3 regions of the Pelorhabdus sp. sgz311001 genome follow, and region 1 is predicted to be linked to each of the others. Evidence: riboswitches for the same ligand, from Rfam matches in the RefSeq annotation. Region 1 holds a riboswitch; each other region holds the start of a gene.
The links. A riboswitch is a leader RNA that binds a small molecule or an ion and turns the genes downstream of it on or off. The one in region 1 is predicted to bind glycine.

Region 1 (6,680 bases):
TAATTTTTGCGATGCCGCCACCAAAGTAACCATTGCTAACCCAAAAAGACCTAATGCGGAAGGGTCTGCGACAACAATTTGCATTTTTTGCTCATTTCCGTGACTCATTCCATACCTCCTTTAATATAATTCACAATAAAGATATCATAATGTAAGTAAATCGTCAATTATGGAATTATGAGTGGTTTATTTTTCAAAAATGATGATTTATAACGATTTTTAAAGATAAATAAAGCATTATAAATATTTTTGAATATTTGATTTTTAGTACTTTTATTATTTTTTTGTCAAAAAAAGGCCAGGAAGATGTTCTTCCTGGCGAACTTTACAGCTTAGCTCTTATAATCGTAGAAGCCTTTGCCTGTCTTTCTCCCTAAATACCCAGCCTGGACCATCTTTTTGAGCAGCGGACAAGGCCGATATTTAGGATCACCATAACCTTCATAGAGAACTTCCATTATCGCCAGTACCGTGTCATTGCCAATCAAGTCTGATAAAGCTAGCGGTCCCATGGGGTGATTAAAACCTAACTTCGCCACAGCATCAATATCTTCTACGGAAGCAACGCCCTCGGCATACGTAAAAATAGCTTCATTAATCATGGGAATCATAATACGATTGCCAGCAAAACCAGGCGCATCATGAATTGTCACTGGCGACTTACCTGTCTGAACTGCTAAATTATAGACAGCTTGATACGTTTCTTCACTCGTAGCCAAACCGCGAATCACTTCCACAAGCTTCATAACTGGCGCTGGATTGAAGAAATGCATTCCAATAAAGCGGTCTGGTCGTTTCGTCTTAGCTGCTACAGCGGTAATCGGCAACGATGAAGTATTCGTGGCAAAAATGGTATGATCAGGACATAAAGCGTCGAGCTGACCAAAAATGTCCGCTTTAATGGCCATATTTTCAATAGCAGCTTCAATCACAAGATCCACTTTGCAGGCAGCTGCATCCATTTCGGTAACTGGACAAATCCGTTCTAAAATGGACGCCGCTTCGGCTTCCGTTATTTTGCCTTTCTCAGCTTGCTTCGCCAGATTCTTTTGAATTCCCTGAAACCCTTTTTGAACAAATTCTTCTTTGATATCACGCAAAACTACGGCTAAACCGCTTTGCGCCATAACTTGAGCAATGCCGCTACCCATTTGTCCGGCGCCAATTACTAGCACTTTTTCTATAGCCATATTATCTCCTCCTTATATTCTTTCCACAATTGTCGCGATTCCTTGGCCGCCGCCAATGCAAAGCGTAGCTAGGCCGATCTTTTGATCGCGCTGTTTTAAGGCATGAAGCAATGTAACAAGAATCCGCGCCCCGCTGGCCCCAATCGGGTGACCAATTGCAATCGCACCGCCATTGACATTCACTTTTTCTTGATCAAAGCCTAATTCTTTACCAACAGCCAAGAATTGCGCCGCAAAGGCTTCATTTGCTTCAATTAAATCAAGATCCGCTACAGAAAGACCCGCTTTCTGCAAAGCTTTCCGTGTAGCAGGAATCGGACCAATCCCCATAATGGACGGATCCACACCAGCTGCACCATAGGAACGAATCTTCGCTAACGGCGTAAGCTTTAATTCGGCGCATTTTTCAGCGCTCATAATGACAAGCGCCGCAGCACCGTCATTAATTCCCGACGCATTAGCAGCTGTCACTGAACCATCTTTACGAAAAGCCGCCTTGAGTTTACCTACTGTTTCTTTAGTCGTACCCGCTTTCGGATATTCATCTACAGCAAAAACAGTCTCGCCCCGACGAGTTTTCAAGGTAACTGGTACAATTTCTTCTTTAAAAGCCCCCGCTTCAATGGCAGCAATCGCTCGTTGCTGTGATAATGCTGCGAGCTCATCTTGCATTTCGCGGGTAATACCAAACTTCTCCGCCACATTTTCGGCGGTAATACCCATATGATAATCTTCAAACGCGCACCATAAACCATCATGGATCATACTGTCAATTACTTTACTATGGCCCATACGATAGCCCCACCGCGCCTGATTGCCTAACAGATAGGGTGCATTCGACATGCTTTCCATGCCGCCTGCTACAATAATATCAGCATCGCCGGCAATAATAGCCTGTGCCGCTAGATTCACCGTCTTTAAACCACTGCCGCAAACTTTATTTACAGTAAATGCCGGAACTTCTTTCGGAATCCCCGCCTTAACAGCAGCCTGCCTTGCCGGATTCTGGCCAAGACCAGCCTGCAATACATTGCCCATAATCACTTCATCAACAAGCTCTGGATTCACTTTTGCTCGGCACAAGGCTTCACGAATTACGATTTCCCCCAGTTCTACCGCCGACAGTGACGCCAATGAACCATTGAAACTGCCAACAGCCGTACGTACAGCACTCACAATAACTGCTTCTTTCATTAAAATACCCCCTCACAGTTTTCTCTCTTATTCTGGCAAGAGTCCCTTTGGCTCTCACCATCTTTATATTGCAAGATCCATACCAGCTTTTCCGACAAAAATTAGACTTGGCTTTATTTGCAGAAAAACCGTTCAAAATATACGTTTTCTTTCAAATAATCTGAAAATTAAAATGACAACTTTGTCTAATATGTCTATTATTTTGTTCGTATTATGTCTTGTTTTTCGTCATTTCTGTCTACATACTGCAATTCCCGATAATTCTCCAAAAAGTTCACTGTCTTATCAAGTATATTTTTTCACAAAATATGTAAGAGCAGCAGGAATTCTAAATCATTCCTGCTGCTCCTATTTTTACAAAATTTCTTGTATTATATTCTCGTCTATCGCTAAATCAGGGATTGACTGTCGCTTTAAAGACTTGTTTGCCATCTTTCATTTCGATGATTACCGCATTTTTTACGGCATCATGCGTCGCATTCAATGTAATATTTCCCGTAATTGCAGCAAAATCTTTTGTCGCCGCCAAAGCTTCACGGATCTTCGCCGGCTCTAAACTATTAGCCTGCTGAATGGCATGAATCAGAACATTAGCTGCATCATAGCCAAGTACCGCCATGGCATCAGGCGATTGGCCATATTCTTGTTTATAGGCAGCCACAAAAGCCTGCGATGTGGGATTTGTGTTATCAACCGCATAATGGTTCGTGAAATAAGTATTGTTAAGCGCTTCTGGCGTAGCAATCTCTACGAGTTTAGGCGAATCCCAACCATCGCCGCCAAGCATGGGCGATGTGATTCCAAGTTCTCTAGCTTGTTTTACAATCTTGCCTACCTCTTCATAATAACCAGGCACATAAATAATATCAGCATGTAATCCTTTTACTTTCGTCAAAATCGTTTTGAAATCCTGATCTTTCTGCAAATACGCTTCTTCAGCAAGCACGGCGCCGCCACCCTTAGTAAAGGCATTCTTGAAGAAAGCGGCCAACCCTTTACTATAGTCACTGCTGTTATCGACAAGAATAACAGCGCTCTTCAGTTTCAAATTATTTAAAACAAAGTTGGCGCCAACGGTCCCCTGGAAAGGATCAATAAAGCAAACTCGAAAAGTATAATCCTTTACCTTACCAGTGCCTTCGTCGACTGTTACTTTGGGATTTGTCGCCCCCACTGCCAACAGCGGTACTTTTACCGACTCAGCTACGCTCGAAGCGGCAATGGCGTTAGAACTAGAAAAGATACCGGTAACAGCTGCTACACGATCTTGTGTCGCTAGTTTCGTCATGGCATTAGCCGATTCAGACGGCTCGCTTTTATTATCAGCCACTACGGCTTTAATTTGTTTTCCCAAGACGCCACCTTTCGCGTTCGCTTCTTTAATCGCTAGCTTCGCACCATTCGTAGTAGAATTTCCCATGGTAGCGTTGCCGCCTGTTAATTCATTCAGTAGACCAATTTGCACTTCATTGGAAGAACTAGCGCCACAGCCCCCTAAAAAACTGGCTGCCATCAGTACCAAAAGCGCCGCTGTCATACTCCGAAACCATTTTTTCCCCATCTCAAAATCTCTCCTTTTACAGCTATCGCTGCTTTCTTTACTGATCTGCGATGTACCTTACATGCAGCGATGCCAAAAAGCTCCCCCAAAAACAAACAGAGTCAAATCAGCTATGATTTGACTCTGGAATCACAAAGAAAATACGAATAAAACAAACTAAACACATTCGCACTTTTTGTCTCTGTCCTTTTGCCTGAGAGCTTTGCCAGCAATTCTGCTGTATTTCACCTTCGGCGTCCGATGCGCTCGGATCTCTCCAGAGTCCCGTCCCTTTACGATATCACCCAATTTTATGAGTACCTGAGAGTTTTACTCCTTCGGCGGGCTGATTCAGCCTCTCTCTCGCAAACTTCATCCGGAAATATGTAGTTTTAGTGTGTACATCGAAAACGTTTATAATTATAAAACAAGACAGCTTAATATGCAAGTGTAATTAAATATAAAATTACACAGAAAATTTTTCTACGGCTGTCTTTAGATCTACAGCAAGATCAGCTAACCGTTTACTTGCCGATGCAATTTCCGCCATAGATGCAGCTTGTTCCTCTGTAGCGGCAGAAACAGTTTCAGCTTCCGCGGCTGTCTTACGACTCACGGTATCGACACCGTGAATTTCCTTAGCTACTGATTTGCTATGATCCGCCATTGTTTGGATCGAATCAGAAATCCCCTTCATCTGCTCTGATAAAGCTACAATGGCTATCATAATATTTTCCAGGGTTTTCCCAGCAGAATTCACGACTTCCCGACCAACGCGCACCCCTTCTGTACCAAGCTGTACCGCAGCAATCGCCTGATCCATATTCGTTTGATTTTCCTGAATCAGTAAAGTAACTTTCTGGGCAGCCTGATTGGATTGCTCAGCTAATTTCCTTACTTCTTCCGCTACGACGGCAAACCCACGGCCTTGCTCGCCGGCACGAGCCGCCTCAATTGCGGCATTCAAGGCCAATAAATTCGTTTGACCAGCAATTTCCGAAATCATTTCCACGATCGGACGAATTGCATCTGAGCCTTTTGCTAATTGTTCAATCGCGGCGGCTACTGCTTGTGACCCCGAATTAATCTGTTCCATTTGCCCTACAGCCTGTCCAACCGCTTTCTGACCAATTTCAGCCTCTTTCGCCGTATTTTGAGCAATTCCCGCAGCAGCTTGAGCCGTCTCAGCTATTTGAGCTGTGCGATTCGACATGTTATCAATAATTTCAGCGATATGAGTCGCCGAAGCAGCCGTTGCCGCCATACCGCCAGCAATTTCCGTAATAGAATGAGCCACTAAATTCGAAGCCTGCGCCGATTGATCCGCGCTTTCCCTAAGCTGACTGCCTGAACTATTCACTGCCTCCGCTTGCTCTTTCACCCGCTGCACAAGCTGACACAGCGTAAGACGCATATCCGCAAAACTTTGCGCCAGTTGTCCCAGTTCATCGTCTGACTGCACTTTCGACGCAACAGGGCACAGATCCCCTCGGGCCAAAAGCTGGCATTCATCGCGAATCCATTGAATCGGTTTAGCAAAACGATTACTAATCCAAATGATAAAAAACACGGCAGCTAATAAAGCGGCTATCGAGACAAAGAGCAGTGTTTTGGCCAATCGGTTCGTCGCTGCAAAAACTTCCGCCTCAGGCGCTGATACAATCGTAACCCACTGCTTACCTCCTGGTAAGGAAATCGGCGCAAAGCCAGCCACATGACTAACCCCATCGAGATTTTTATATTGACCAATGACCGTCTTGCCACCAGCAACCGACGTAAAGTGAGCCGTAAACCGGCTATCCACTTCTGGCAGCGTCGTTTTGACAGCATCACTAACTTTGCGATCCATAAAATTCACGTTACCAACAAGTTCAGGTTGGCGCGAATGACCGATGAGCATGCCGTTATTGTCAGCAATCGCCACAAAACCAGTTTCCTTGAAACGACTGTCTTTAATTAAATCAGTAACCTTATCAAGCGATACATTGCCAGTAATGATCCCGGTCAAGTTTCCTTGCTCCAAAACAGGAACGGCAATGATAACCCCCATGCGCCCTGTCCCTCTTGTCAATATGGGGTCAGAAATATAAATCTTTTTCGTACTAACAACCGCTTTTACGTAGTCACGATCCGCTACATTTGTAGTTGTTCCATTATAACGAACCCCTTCACCCGACGGTAAAAGGTAGTTAATATTATCAAAATTACCGATACGGTCATGAGTTTCTTGTAGTAACTTGACAATCAGACCCATATCATTATGATTTTTCACAGTCCAGTTACTAGCCAAATTTTCAAGATCAATAACCCGTTCGTTAATAGCATCCCGCACTTGATGTGAGTAATCAGAACTCATGGCCAGTGCTGTTTCTCTAGCGCTCTGCTCTAAGGCTTGATTGGAAAAATAATAGCCGATGCCTGACAAAATACTAAAGGCAAATAATAAAAATGGTAATAATAACAACATGAGTTTCGTACGAACTGTTGTGATTTTCATCGCCATTCTCCTTTCAATTTGTCAAATCATTTCTCCACAAAGCTGATCCGTTTCTCTCCTATCTTCATTGAATGCTCCTAGCATCATTATCGAATAAAACTAAATCCAAGTAAAGCAATTTTTGTCGATTCGTGGATTATTTCCATTGAATAAGGCGATCACAATTCACTGATAAGCCTGACTTGTATTCACCGACGCCTAGACTTATAATAAAGACACCTTATTTTAAAAATTACGCCTCTGATCATCTGAGCAGAGG
Region 2 (6,680 bases), on a different contig from region 1:
GCGTACCATATCGCCCTTTTGATCGGTAATAATAATCATATCTACTTCCGGCATTAAGGCATTTGCTTTATCAAGCAAATCTTGGTTTCCTCGGATGCTCTCATCTTCGGCAATAATTCGCAGGTTTTTCTCCACTTTAGCGAAATAATCGGAAAGCTGGCTGCTCATATTATTGGCGGCTTGCTCATTAATATCTAAGAGGAGTGAATCTGTGTCAGAAATAAATACTTTATCAAAAACGATAAATTGCATGAAACTTGTTAAGATGATTGACAAGCTCAATAAAAGGGTAATTTTATGAAAAAGCCGCATGGAATCATCCTACCCATCATGATTATTTTGATATAAATTTTACGGTATTTTGTTCATTATAACAATACATAGATTTTATAAATTGGAACCTTTGTACATTAAATCTTTTTGTCTTTTTGTTGCTTTTAGCTAAAAAGGAGCAAAATCTTTGTTCATTATAACTATAGATTTTTAATGCAAAGATTGATATAGTAAGACAAAGTTACATGTATGGTAATGATTTAAAACTGAAAAATGATTGCGATGGCGCAAGACAGGATATATTGCTGTCTTGCGTTTTTGTTTTTTAGACTCATCTGTTTAAAAGGTAGAAGGATGTCGCAGGATTTGCTGGAATGACTCAGGAATTATGATTAGTAGAGAAGCATTTTACAGCGGAAAAAACATAGACTGAAAAGAGGAGTTGATTCTATGGCTTTGAATCAATTTTTTGCAGACACTGTTTTTTTAGGCGGAAAAGTAATTACGATAAATAATCAAAATGAAATTTGCGAGGCTGTTGCTGTACGGGGAAATCGGATTATTTACGTCGGCAGTCGCTTGGGAGCAAAGGAGTATATAGGAACAAAGACAACTGTTATCGATCTTAAGGGGCGAGTGGTGACGCCGGGGTTTATTGACTGTCATTTTCATCCGATTTTATATGGCTTTTTTGATGGAGCGATTATTGATATAACCTATGAAAAAGCGAAATCGATTGCGGCGATTCAGGCCATTATTGTGCAGGAGGCAACGAAGCGGCGCCCTGGTGAATGGATCAAGCTGTGGGGCTATGATCAAAATAAATTGCAAGAGCAGCGTCATGTGACTATTGAGGATCTTGATGCGGCGGCGCCAGAAAATCCCGTGCAGTGTATGCGAGTCTGCGGTCATATGGGCGTGTATAATACGTTGGCACTAGCAGCTGGCGGAATTCATAGCCCGGCCGATGCGGCTAAGTTTGCGAAAAATGAAGTTGTTGTTGAAAATGGTCGCCTTACAGGCATGACGAAAGAAACGACAAATTTTTATCTTTGGTCTAAGGTTGTCTATAGTGATGCAGAAATGCGGGCGGCTCTAAAAAAATCCAATGATTTACTCTTGAAAACAGGCATTACATCGATTCATGATCCCGGTGAATTTGGCGCACAATCATTTCAGTTGATGCAGCAAGCTTGCTATAATGGGGAGTTCAAGCCTAGGGTCTATGCGATGCTGCACAGTGTTTTTGGTAAGCCTTTTTCTAAAAAACTCTGCGATGATTTTTTGGCGCTGGGACTGCAAAGCGGGATTGGCGACGAAAGATTTAAACTAGGTACGTTGAAAATTATGATTGACGGCGGTACTAGCGGCCCGTCCTGTGCGACCCGCCAGCCTTACAGTCATAATGAGAAGCTGCCAGGAATTTTGACCTGGACCCAGGATGAGGTTAACGCTATGATTGCGACGGTACATACGGCGAATTGTCAAATGACAGCCCATGCTGTAGGCGATTTGGCAGTAGAAATGATGCTTACAGGCTATGAGCAGGCAGCGGCGAAGTATCCCCGTGAGGATTGTCGCCACCGTATTGAGCATTGCGCTTTAACTGATGAAGCGCTGATTGCTCGTATGGCTTCCCTTGCAATTATTCCTGTCTCAAATCCGGCATTTATGACGATTAACGGTAGTGACTATCGCCGTTACTATGGCGATAGAGCCGATTATATGTTTGCGGCGAGAAGCTATATTGACGCGGGGCTGCGACCGGTAATCGGTAGTGATGCGCCAACTTGCGAAGAGAGTGTGATGCGCGGCATTGACGGCTCTGTCAATCGCCGGGATCGACGAACCGGGGAAGTGATTGGCGCTAACCAAAAGATTACTGTGGCAGAAGCGTTGCGGCTGTACACGATTAACGGCGCCTATGCGAGCTTTGAAGAAAACATCAAGGGAAGTATTGAAGTGGGAAAACTGGCTGATCTTGTTGTTCTCTCCGAAGACATTCTAGCTTATCCCGAGGAACAGTTGATGGATATTCAAGTGGACCTTACCATGATTGATGGCGAGGTAGTTTATGAACGGCTGGAAGGCTAGAATATTCTCAATTTGATAAGAAATCTTTTAACGAAGTGAATTGACAGAAAATATTTCCTCTCATATACTTAAAAAAAGACGGTTTTACAGCTTTACTATTTTAAAACTTTATAACTAGGAATGATGACTGCGGGAGAGACGCCTTCGAGGCGCACCGAAGGAGCAAAGCTTTGTTCAAACTCTCAGGTAAACAAACTGCAGCCGGACCAGACTCTGGAGAGCACACAACGATGTGTCACCGATGGGGACTCCGTCAGGAGTAAATCTCTCAGGTAAAAGGACAGAGAACAAGAGTGAAACTACACTGTTGTTCTCTGTCCTTTTTGTGTGCTCTAAAATCAATGGTATTTTCTTCATTAAAATGATAGGAGTGATGTAAGTGACGGCAAAACGAACCCCTCTCTACGAAACCCATTTGCGTTATGGTGGTCGAATCGTGGAATTTGGCGGCTGGTCGCTGCCAGTTCAGTACAGCGGGATTAAAGAAGAGCATCTGGCAGTGCGGACGAAGGCGGGACTGTTTGATGTGTCCCATATGGGAGAATTTCTGGTCACAGGGAAAGATGCTCTAGATTTTTTGCAAAAAGTAGTGACAAATGACGTAGCGAGATTACAAGAGAACCAGATTCTTTATTCACCCATGTGTTATAACGACGGCGGCACTGTTGATGATTTGCTTATTTATAAATATTCGGCTGAGCAGTATCTGGCGGTAGTGAACGCGGCGAATATTGACAAGGATTGGGCCTGGATGGAAGAAAATAAGGCTGGTTTTGCTGTTACGCTAGAAAACCTGTCAGATCAGACAGCCCAACTGGCGCTGCAAGGGCCTGTGGCTAAAAAGATTCTTGCCAACCTGACGGATGCTCCCTTAGCGGATCTCACCTATTACTGGTTTTGGCCGGAAGTGATTGTTGCAGGCAAGAAGGTACTATTGTCTCGCACTGGTTATACCGGCGAAGATGGATTTGAATTATACTGCGCACCTGAGGATGCTGCCGATCTATGGGAAGCGATCATGGAAGTTGGTAAGCCTATGGGGCTTTTGCCAGCAGGTCTTGGTTGTCGCGATACACTGCGCTTTGAAGTCTGCTTTCCTTTATATGGTCATGAATTGACCGCAGAAATTACGCCGATCGAGGCGGGAATTGGCTTTTTTGTAAAAGTTGATAAAGAAAATTTTAATGGGAAAGAAGTGTTGGCAAAGCAAAAACAAACGGGGCCGCAGCGCAAACTGGTGGGGATTGAAATGGTCGGCCGCGGTGTGGCTAGAGCGGAATATCCCGTCTTTTGCGGCGAAGAAAGAATTGGCCAGATTACAACAGGCTCTTATGGACCGTCCCTAGATAAAAATCTCGGACTGGCTTTAATCAACAGTGAGTATGCCCAAATCGGTCAGGAGCTTTTTGTGGAGATTCGTGGTAAAAAAATTGCTGCCCAAGTGATTTCAAAACCATTTTATAAACGGGAGGAGAAATAATGATGAACATTCTAGCAGAATTAAAGTATTCGAAAGATCATGAGTGGGTTCGGGTTGAAGGCGATATGGCTTATATTGGTGTAACCGATTTCGCACAAGCACAGTTAGGTGATGTTGTGTTTGTCGAGCTGCCAGAAGAAGGTCGCGAACTAACAGCTGGTGACAGTTTCTCTGTCATTGAATCAGTAAAGGCTGTTTCGGATATTTATGCGCCAGTTAGCGGGAAAATCGTAAAGGTCAATATGGGGCTAGAAGATGCGCCAGAATTGATCAATCAAGATCCTTACGGTGAAGGCTGGATTGTTGCTGTAGAAATTTCCAACTTGGCTGAACTTGACGCTCTGTTAGACAGTACAGCCTACGAAGAACTTGCGGCCGAAGGGGGCCACTAATATGGCCTGGAGCTATTTGCCTCATACGGAAGAAGACCGTCAGGCGATGCTTCAGGCGATTGGCGCTTCTAAGATCGCTGATTTGTTTGAAGATGTGCCAGAGCGTGTTAGGTTGCAAGGTGATTTGCCCCTGCCAGCGCCCTTGTCGGAGCACGAGCTTGCCAGTCATTTACGGCAGCTTGCGCAAAAAAATGATAATCTACAGGATTTTACTTGCTTTTTAGGCGCAGGCGCCTATGATCGCTATATTCCCAGCGTGGTAGCTCATGTACTGGGGCGATCGGAATTTTATACGGCTTATACGCAGTACCAGCCAGAAATTTCGCAAGGGTATTTGCAGGCTCTCTGGGAGTATCAATCCATGATCTGCGAGCTTACGGGCATGGCTGTGGCCAATGCATCTATGTATGACGGCGGCACGGCGTTAGCGGAAGCGGCCATGATGGCGGCCTCTGCTAAGGGAAGAACTAAAATTCTCTTAGCGCAGACGGTTCACCCTCATTATCGGGAAGTTTTCGCTACGTATGGCCGTGATAAGGAACTGGTGACAGTAGCAGCGCCTTATGCTGACGGAGTGACTGACTTAGTCAAGCTAGAAGAACTTTTCGATCAGGACACGGCGGCGCTCATTGTTCAATATCCTAACTTTCTGGGGTCGATTGAAGATATAAAAACATTAGGGGATTTAGCTCATAGATACGGCGCCTATTTGATTGTAGCAGCAGACCCGATTGCGCTCGGAATACTGGAAGCGCCAGGTCATCTAGGTGCTGATATTGTTGTCGGCGAAGGACAGGGATTGGGATTGCCGCTTTCCTTTGGCGGACCCTATCTTGGTTTTTTTGCCACAACGGAGAAGTTAATGCGCAAAATGCCTGGTCGCATTGTCGGACAGACGACAGATACCCGGGGAAATCGCGGTTTTGTGTTGACGCTGCAGGCGAGAGAACAGCATATTAGAAGAGAAAAGGCTACGTCGAATATTTGCTCGAATGAGGCGCTTTGCGCTCTAGGGGCGGCTGTTTATTTAAGCGCTCTCGGCAGAGCAGGATTGCAGCAGACAGCCGATTTGTGTTTGCAAAAATCTCACTATGCCTACACGGAACTGCTAAAGTTAGATGGCTGTGAACCAGTTTTTTCGCAACCCTTCTTTGCGGAATTTGTGATCAAGGTAAAAACACCGCCAGCTCTGTTAAATCAAAAACTGCGAGAGAAAAAGATTCTAGGCGGTCTCGATCTGGGAAAATATTATCCAGAACTTACGGGGTGTCTATTGCTTGCCGTAACCGAAAAGCGAACGAAGGCAGAAATTGATTCTCTTGTTCAGGAAATGGGGGCGTTATTGTGAAAGAGAGCCAAAAACTCATTTTTGAAATGACGAAGCGTGGTCGCTGTGCCGTAGATTTACCAAAACTGGATGTACCAAGCCAAGCAGTGACTGCTTTTATTCCCCCAGATTTGCTGCGGCAGGAACCGGCGGCATTGCCGGAAGTGAGTCAGCCTGATTTGATTCGACATTACACGGGACTTTCCAATCGGAATTTTGGTGTTGATTCTGGTTTTTATCCGCTGGGATCTTGTACGATGAAATACAATCCGAAAATTAACGAAGATGTCTGCCGTTATGACGGCTTTGCTGCGATCCACCCACTTGAGGACAGTGCTTCCGTGCAAGGCGCTTTAGCGCTTTTGTATGAAACAGAGCGATATCTAGCGGCGATTGCTGGCATGGAAGCCGTTACCATGCAGCCTGTGGCTGGGGCTCACGGCGAACTGACTGGGCTAAAACTGATTCGCGCCTATCATCGGTCGCGCGGTGAAGTGCGCACAAAAGTGATTGTACCTGATTCGGCCCATGGGACGAATCCCGCTACTGCTGCCGTCTGCGCCCTAACTATTATTGAAATTAAATCAAATCCCGACGGCTCGGTCAATCTGGCAGCTTTGCGCGAAGCAGTTGGGCCTGATACAGCAGCTTTGATGTTGACAAATCCTAGTACATTAGGTCTGTTTGAACGCCAGATTGAGGAAATTGCCGCGATTGTTCATGCTGCTGGGGGACTCTTGTATTATGACGGAGCAAATATGAACGCCATTATGGGAATTGCCCGTCCTGGTGATATGGGTTTTGATGTAGTCCATTTTAATCTGCATAAAACTTTTTCCACACCGCACGGCGGCGGTGGTCCTGGTTCCGGTCCTGTAGGCGTTAAAAAAGAACTTGTACCGTTTTTACCTGTCCCGGTGATTACGCTTACAGGTGGTCAGTATAATTTTGATTTTGATCGACCGTTATCGATCGGCAAAATGCATTCTTTTTACGGGAATTTTGGCATTATTGTCAGGGCTTATGCTTATATGCGCACTCTTGGTGCGCAAGGACTTCGGCAGGTCAGCGAGGATGCTGTATTAAACGCCAATTACTGTCTGAGTCAGCTAAA
Region 3 (6,680 bases), on a different contig from region 1:
AAGGCAGTCGTAAAACTTCAAAACCAACTATTTCTAAATAGCGATTTGCGAAACAGATTCTTCCGATAAAATTCTTTTACCGCTTCACATACATTCTCAGCCTGGAAGCTAGCGGCAACACAAGAATTGCTGCTACGCCGATCTGTACAAGATTGCCAGGAACAGACAGCATTGGCGCCACCCAGTTGCCGTAAATAATACCTTCCGCCCCATAATAGCCGACCACCTTAATCAGGCAGGCTGCTAGCAGCGCTAACACATAGGCGGAAAAACTTTGCCGTTGCTCACAAATCGCCCCGACAACATAGCCCATAAGCCCGACAATCACGAGCGTAAAAGGCGCCCACAAAAACCAGCCGCCAACTACATCAAACAGAGCCATGCCAATGCCGCCAGCTACAGCGCCGAACCAGCGACCGTAAAGAATTGCCATAATAAAAAGCGGTACATTGCCTAAATGAATGAGTCCGCCATTTGCCGCAATGGGCAAGCGTATATTGACAAAAGAAGTGCAAATAAACACTAGAGCGATGCCTAAAGCTGCCATAACTAATTGTTTCGTTTGATACCTTGAAGATTGTCTCATGTTAAAATGCCTGCCTTATCGAAAAATAAAATATTTATCTACCATATCACACGAAACAACTTTACACAATAGGCAAATCCCTAAATTAAGCTAAACTGCTTTCTCCATCCTCGGCTTCTTTCGTTCTGCTCTTCGCGGCTTTATAAATCACGCCAAGCATAATAAACCATACTGGCGTCACAAACAGAGCAACGCGTGTTTCTTCATTTAATGCCAAGGTGACTAATACAAAGGCAAAGAAAGCTAAAATAATATAATTAATCACAGGGTACAGTGGCATTTTAAATTTATTTTTTGCCGCAAGCTCTGGTCGCGTTTTACGATATTTCAAATGACAGATCGTGATCATCGCCCAGATAAAAATGAAGCAGAACGTCGAAATACTGGTAATCAAGACAAAGACGCTTTCTGGCATAATATATTGCAGAATCACGGCTAATAGTATAACGAAAGCCGAAAAGAGCGTAGCATTCGCCGGTACTTGATTGGAGGTTAATTTTTTCATCGATTCTGGTGCATTACTTTCTCGTGCCAAAGCATAAACCATGCGGCTCGTACTAAAGATACCGCTATTGCAAGCCGATGCCGCCGAAGTTAACACAACAAAATTAACAATCGTTGCTGCCGCGGTAATCCCGATCGCCGAGAAAACCTGCACGAAAGGACTTTTTGCCGGACTGAGCGCCGTCCAGGGATAAATACTCATAATGACAAAGAGAGCGCCAAAGTAAAATACAATAATTCTGAGCGGAATATGATTAATGGCCTTCGGAATGACCTTTTCGGGGTTTTCCGTTTCCCCTGCAGTCAAACCAACTAATTCAATGCCCGTAAACGCAAATACCACCATTTGGAAAGACAGAATGAACCCGCTGATTCCATTAGGAACCCAGCCGCCATAGCTCCACAGATTAGCAAAGCTTGACGGGCCAGCGTCAGTCGCAAACCCTTTGATAACCATAAACGAACCAATTACAATAAGTGCTAAAATCGCCACAACTTTAATCAAAGCAAACCAAAATTCCATTTCACCAAAATGCTTTACCGCCGTCAAATTCATAATCAGTAGCACAACTAAAATCATGAGACTGGGAACCCATTGCGCGATATTGGGAAACCAATACTGAATATACAGCCCCGCGGCCGTCACATCGGCCATCGCCAAGGAAATCCAACAAAACCAGTACGTCCAACCCGTAATAAAGGCAGCGCCGTTACCCATATAGTCGCGGACAAAATCCACAAACGAATGATATTTGCTGTTAGACAGTAGCAATTCGCCTAGCGCCCGCATTACAAAAAAACAGATCGTGCCTGTAATCATATAGGCAAATAAAATCGATGGCCCCGCTAAGTGAATCGAACGACCTGAGCCGAGAAACAAGCCTGTTCCAATCGCCCCGCCAATGGCCAGCAGCTGAACATGACGATTTTTCAGCCCCCGTGATAAAGTTTGTTCTTCTGACATATGTATCCCGCCTTCCCTTCTGTTACTACGTGCCAAATACCAGCCTCGAGAAAAACAGAAAGAGGCCAAATTATAAAAATTTGGCCTCAAAATAAAACAGCAAGAAAATAGCTTTGTCTGCTCTGTCCTTTTACCTGAGAGATTCACTGATTTAGTATCAGCTTGCTCCTTCGGTGCTCAATTGAGGCTCTCCAGAGGTTCGTCCAGTAACGGTTCTTTTGCCTGAAAGCATAACATCTTCGGCGGATTATTGCTAATCTCTCTCCCGTTACCTTCATACGAAGTTCGGTATTCACTTTGATAGTACAGTTACATACTTTAGCACTCTTCATAGAAATTGTCAACCTTAAACAAACATTTTTCTTTTCTGTGCGTATATGAGCTACAATAAATCCTTAGCGTTAGCCAATAGCTTACTGTCCCAGCCAATATCTTTGATCGCTACTTTAGCGAACAGGCTCCAGAAAGCCTTCCTCTAAACACACGGCAACTGCTAAAGTTTTCACCTTGTCGGCAAACTTAATATCGAGACTCACCGCATTGAGCGCCGTAATCTGGCCCTCACCGAACCGGGCATGTCTGACCCTAGCCCCTACCTTCAGCCCCTCGCGCTTACGAATGGCGGTAGGCGATAAAACTTTTGCTGGCTGAGTTGGCACTAGCCGCGTGCTTGCAAAGGGACTTCTCACTGGCTGACGCTTCGGCTGCAACGCTTGCGGCGATGGCGCCTTGGGCGGCGTTACCATATGGCGTATGGCCATAACAAACTGCGACTCACTGACTTTTTCCTGATCCCGCTTCTCATAAGTGATCAATTGAAGTTGGTGCCTAGCTCGCGTCATAGCTACATAAAAGAGACGAACCGCCTCGGCCATAGCAGCTGGCTTTCCTTGCTGTTTCTCCATTACATCGCTGGCGGCAGGAATAATTCCCTCAATTAAATCAATCATATAGACCTTGTCAAACTCCATTCCTTTCGCGCTATGAAAGGTCGACAGAGTCACTTGATGATCTTTTTTCTGTCTCGCCTGCTTAGTCACAGTTTCTAGATGTTTCAAGCGGTTGGCAAAGGCTTCGACACTATCAAGTCCTGATGCAATCTCCTCGAGTGTGTTTAAAATGCCCAAGAGATATTCCTTGCGAAACCCCAGTCGGTCACACATTCGATCTAAGGCCTTGTCGTAACCAAGCTGATGGCGAATTGCCGCAATGGCTGCCAGAGGCTTTTTTTCTTTTAAAGAAATAATTACGTCCCGGCAACTTTCAATAAGCGGCCACTGATAGTCCTGCAGCGGCACATGACGGAGTAAATTCTGAAATACCGACTCGTGATTTCCCAATTCTTTTACGGCTTCCAGCTGCTGCTTCGTAATATAGCCGTTCATCTTCGCAAAGATCTTTTCAAAAATATCAATTCGTTTATCAGAGTAACTGAGTCGCATAAAGTTTAAAATATCAGCCACGACCCAGTGAGAGAAAAAGCGCTTGTCCTCATCTTGCATGGCAAAAGAAAGACCGGCTCGCTCCAATTCATTCACAAGGATAATCGCCGATGAGCTATTGCGATATAAAATAGCAATACTGTCTTTCGCGACCGCCTGTCGAATCGCCTCAATCAAATACTTAGCCTGCTGTTTATAATCACTGAGACAACGAATGTCAATGGGCGCCCCATAAGGATTTTCCGTAAACATCTGCTTCGGATACCGCTGGGCATTACGCTGAATAAACCGATTGGCGGCAATCACTATATTGCGGGAAGAACGATAATTTTGCTCCATATACAACAGCTGCGCCGCTGGATAAACCTCGCGAAAGTGCAGTAAATAATCCGGTTCAGCGCCGCGCCAACTATAAATCGACTGATCATCGTCAGCGACCACGCAAAGATTGCCATGAGCTTTGACGAGCTTTTCCAGGATAAAATGCTGTACCAGCGACGTATCCTGGCTTTCGTCTGTTAAAATATAGTCATAATACTGTTGGTATCTTTTCAGCAAGTCCGCTTCGGAGTTCAGAGCCTTATAAGCATAGAGCAGCATATCATCATAATCAAGTAACAGTGTCTCGCCCGCTGTCTTAAAGGCTTCATAAGCTTCTAAAATTTTTGCCGCCCCTTTCACGCTGCAATCCACTTCCGCCCACTTTTCCCGGGGAATAAGCTTGTTCTTGATAAAACTAATATAGGTGGTCAGCTCATCCATCTGATCTTCCGTCATCGTTTCCTTCGTAAGGCTTTTAAAAATATCCCGTAAAATCTGCCCCTTATTCAGCTCCGCTTGTCCTTCAATCAACTGATACGTCACCTGGCGCTGACGAAAATAGTCTCGCACAATCCGAAAGGCCAGACTGTGTATCGTCGAAAACTCAATAGACTCCAATTGCGGAAATAAAGCTTGAAACCGCCCGTTCATTTCTGCCGCAGCAGCCCGACTAAAGGTGACCGCTTTAATCCGCCGCGAAGCAACGCCTTGTACAGCAATCAAATAGCCTATTTTCGCAATGAGCGTTGTTGTTTTTCCCGAGCCTGGCGATGCGAGCAGCAGCAGCGCGCCTTGATTATGCAACACTGCGTCACGCTGTACTTGGTTAAGCACTACACCACGTTTCTCCAATTGTTCCCAAAAACTTTGTTCTGTAACCATCATGTAAAAACCCTTTCTCATCGCCCAGTGCAACAGATGGTACTAGCATCGCTGCGAAATCGTCTTTTTATTATATAATAGACCCTGCTAGTCGCGAGTGATATAATAAATCTGATTTAGCTCTGATAGAAAATCGTAAGTAATAATTATAATAACAAAAATACGGACTAAAGGAAAATCGGTCTATGGAAAATACAACCTTTCTGGAATTAATCCGGCAAAATCCCTATACACTCACCTCGATCAAGAATCCCACTGATGAAATGAAGCTGCTTGCTGTCAAAAGAAACGGCCTCATGCTAAAACATATTAAAAATCCAACCAGCGAAATGGAACAAACCGCACTGGAAAACAACAGCCGCGCTATCGAATTCATTGAAACTCCCACTGAAGCAATGATGCAAAAAGCCATTACAGCCAGTTGGACCAACTTGGAATATCTGAACAATCCCCCGGAAAAAATCATCGAACAGGCCATCAACCAATCCGGCTGGGCTATTAAATATATCAAAAATCCTAGCGAAGCATTGCAACTATTGGCAGTAAACAAAAATTATGATGCGATCAAATTTCTGAAAGAACCGACTAAACAAGTCCAACTGGCAGCAATAACGCATAGCTACGAAGCGCTGCGCTATATCAAAGCTCCTACACCGGATGCCGAGCGCCTGGCAGTGAGTCAAAATGAACGAGCCATTCAATTAATCAATGATCTAACGAAGCCCAAAATTCTAAAATTTCTCGCGATGAATTTTCTCGTCATTAAATATGTTATGAAGGAAATCTCTGTAGAAGAATTACGGCAAGTCCTACAAACCCAGCTTGCCAAACCAGATATTGCTGAAAAGTATGTACGCGATTTTTTAACTTATACCACCATTGACAAGCTAAGCCCCATTATGGCTATCGACCGACTCCTACTGATTGATCAGTACGGCAGTTGCACCGCGAAACGAATTGCTGTCGATGAACAGCTCAAGTTACTTTAGGAGGAACCCCCGTGAATTTTATTGATACCTTAACAAGCGCTGATTTAGTGCTCGCCACCGAAGCCGTCCCCCTCATTGTCGGCGAAAGCGGCATTGGCAAAACCGATTTAGCAAAAGAACTAGCCCGTCAAAAAAACTGGAGTCTCATTACCATTGACGCCAACCTCTTAAAAGAAGGCGAAATTGGCGGCTTGCCTACCGTAAAAGACAATACAACGGTCTATGCCGTGCATCATAAACTTAAAGAATTAGAAGAAGCTGCTGCGCAAGGGAAAACCGTGCTGTTATTTATTGATGAAATCAATCGCTGTGAACATGCGGTGCAGCAGGAACTAATGAATTTGATCTTAAACCGGGAAATTAACGGCTTCACCTTGCCGCTAACCGTAAAGATCCTGGCAGCCATGAATCCCTCGGGGAAATACGGCGCCGATTATGACTACCAGGTCGTCGATATGGATACCGCCCAGGAAAACCGCTTCGTTTGGCTCTACATGGAACCAGATTACCACCAGTGGCTCGCTTGGGCGACAGAAGCTGGTCTGGAAGCCAAAGTCATCGAATTTATTGCGACCTTTCCGGAGTACCTCCATAAAAATAACGAAGCCGATCTACAGGCCACGCCGCGCAGTTATGAACGAATTTCGCATATTTATAAAATTTATCAAGAAAAAACCGATGCGATTTCCCGCTCCGTCTTTCTCAATGTAATTCGCGGCAATGTGGGCCGCCTTATTGCCGAAGAATTTGTCAGCTTTGTCGAGTCAAACTATGCGCCGCTCTTGACTTATGAAGACATCTTTGCGGGCACAGCTTTATCAGAGGCTACCCGCCAGAAAATTAAAGCTGAAAGCCATACAAGGCTCTATCTCGCGGCAAAAAACATCCTAAAACACCTAGAAACAACTATCACGCAGGAGCCAACGACAGCCACGGAGCTAGTAAGCCGTCTAATTGACTTTTTACAAGCCTGCCCAGCCGACTTAATGATT

Region 2: it holds a riboswitch for glycine, as region 1 does, so the genes downstream of both, gcvT (glycine cleavage system aminomethyltransferase GcvT) here and AC0MXB_RS10200 (ABC transporter substrate-binding protein) in region 1, are expected to answer to the same signal.
Region 3: it holds a riboswitch for glycine, as region 1 does, so the genes downstream of both, AC0MXB_RS06805 (amino acid permease) here and AC0MXB_RS10200 (ABC transporter substrate-binding protein) in region 1, are expected to answer to the same signal.

What each region holds. Positions count from the first base shown of each region.
Region 1 is NZ_JBVXUT010000003.1:314,652-321,331, forward strand. It holds gene AC0MXB_RS10185 (acetate uptake transporter) at 1-108, opposite strand, end outside; gene AC0MXB_RS10190 (3-hydroxybutyryl-CoA dehydrogenase) at 333-1,190, opposite strand; gene AC0MXB_RS10195 (acetyl-CoA C-acetyltransferase) at 1,203-2,384, opposite strand; gene AC0MXB_RS10200 (ABC transporter substrate-binding protein) at 2,779-3,945, opposite strand; glycine riboswitch at 4,117-4,215, opposite strand; glycine riboswitch at 4,228-4,300, opposite strand; gene AC0MXB_RS10205 (methyl-accepting chemotaxis protein) at 4,391-6,421, opposite strand.
Region 2 is NZ_JBVXUT010000004.1:153,555-160,234, reverse strand. It holds gene AC0MXB_RS11780 (sensor domain-containing diguanylate cyclase) at 1-312, opposite strand, end outside; gene AC0MXB_RS11775 (amidohydrolase) at 724-2,367, shown strand; glycine riboswitch at 2,488-2,575, shown strand; gene gcvT (glycine cleavage system aminomethyltransferase GcvT) at 2,747-3,847, shown strand; gene gcvH (glycine cleavage system protein GcvH) at 3,850-4,239, shown strand; gene gcvPA (aminomethyl-transferring glycine dehydrogenase subunit GcvPA) at 4,241-5,587, shown strand; gene gcvPB (aminomethyl-transferring glycine dehydrogenase subunit GcvPB) at 5,584-6,680, shown strand, end outside.
Region 3 is NZ_JBVXUT010000002.1:157,534-164,213, forward strand. It holds gene AC0MXB_RS06800 (ECF transporter S component) at 77-586, opposite strand; gene AC0MXB_RS06805 (amino acid permease) at 672-2,054, opposite strand; glycine riboswitch at 2,175-2,251, opposite strand; glycine riboswitch at 2,255-2,332, opposite strand; gene AC0MXB_RS06810 (ATP-dependent helicase) at 2,501-4,702, opposite strand; gene AC0MXB_RS06815 (hypothetical protein) at 4,885-5,688, shown strand; gene AC0MXB_RS06820 (AAA family ATPase) at 5,700-6,680, shown strand, end outside.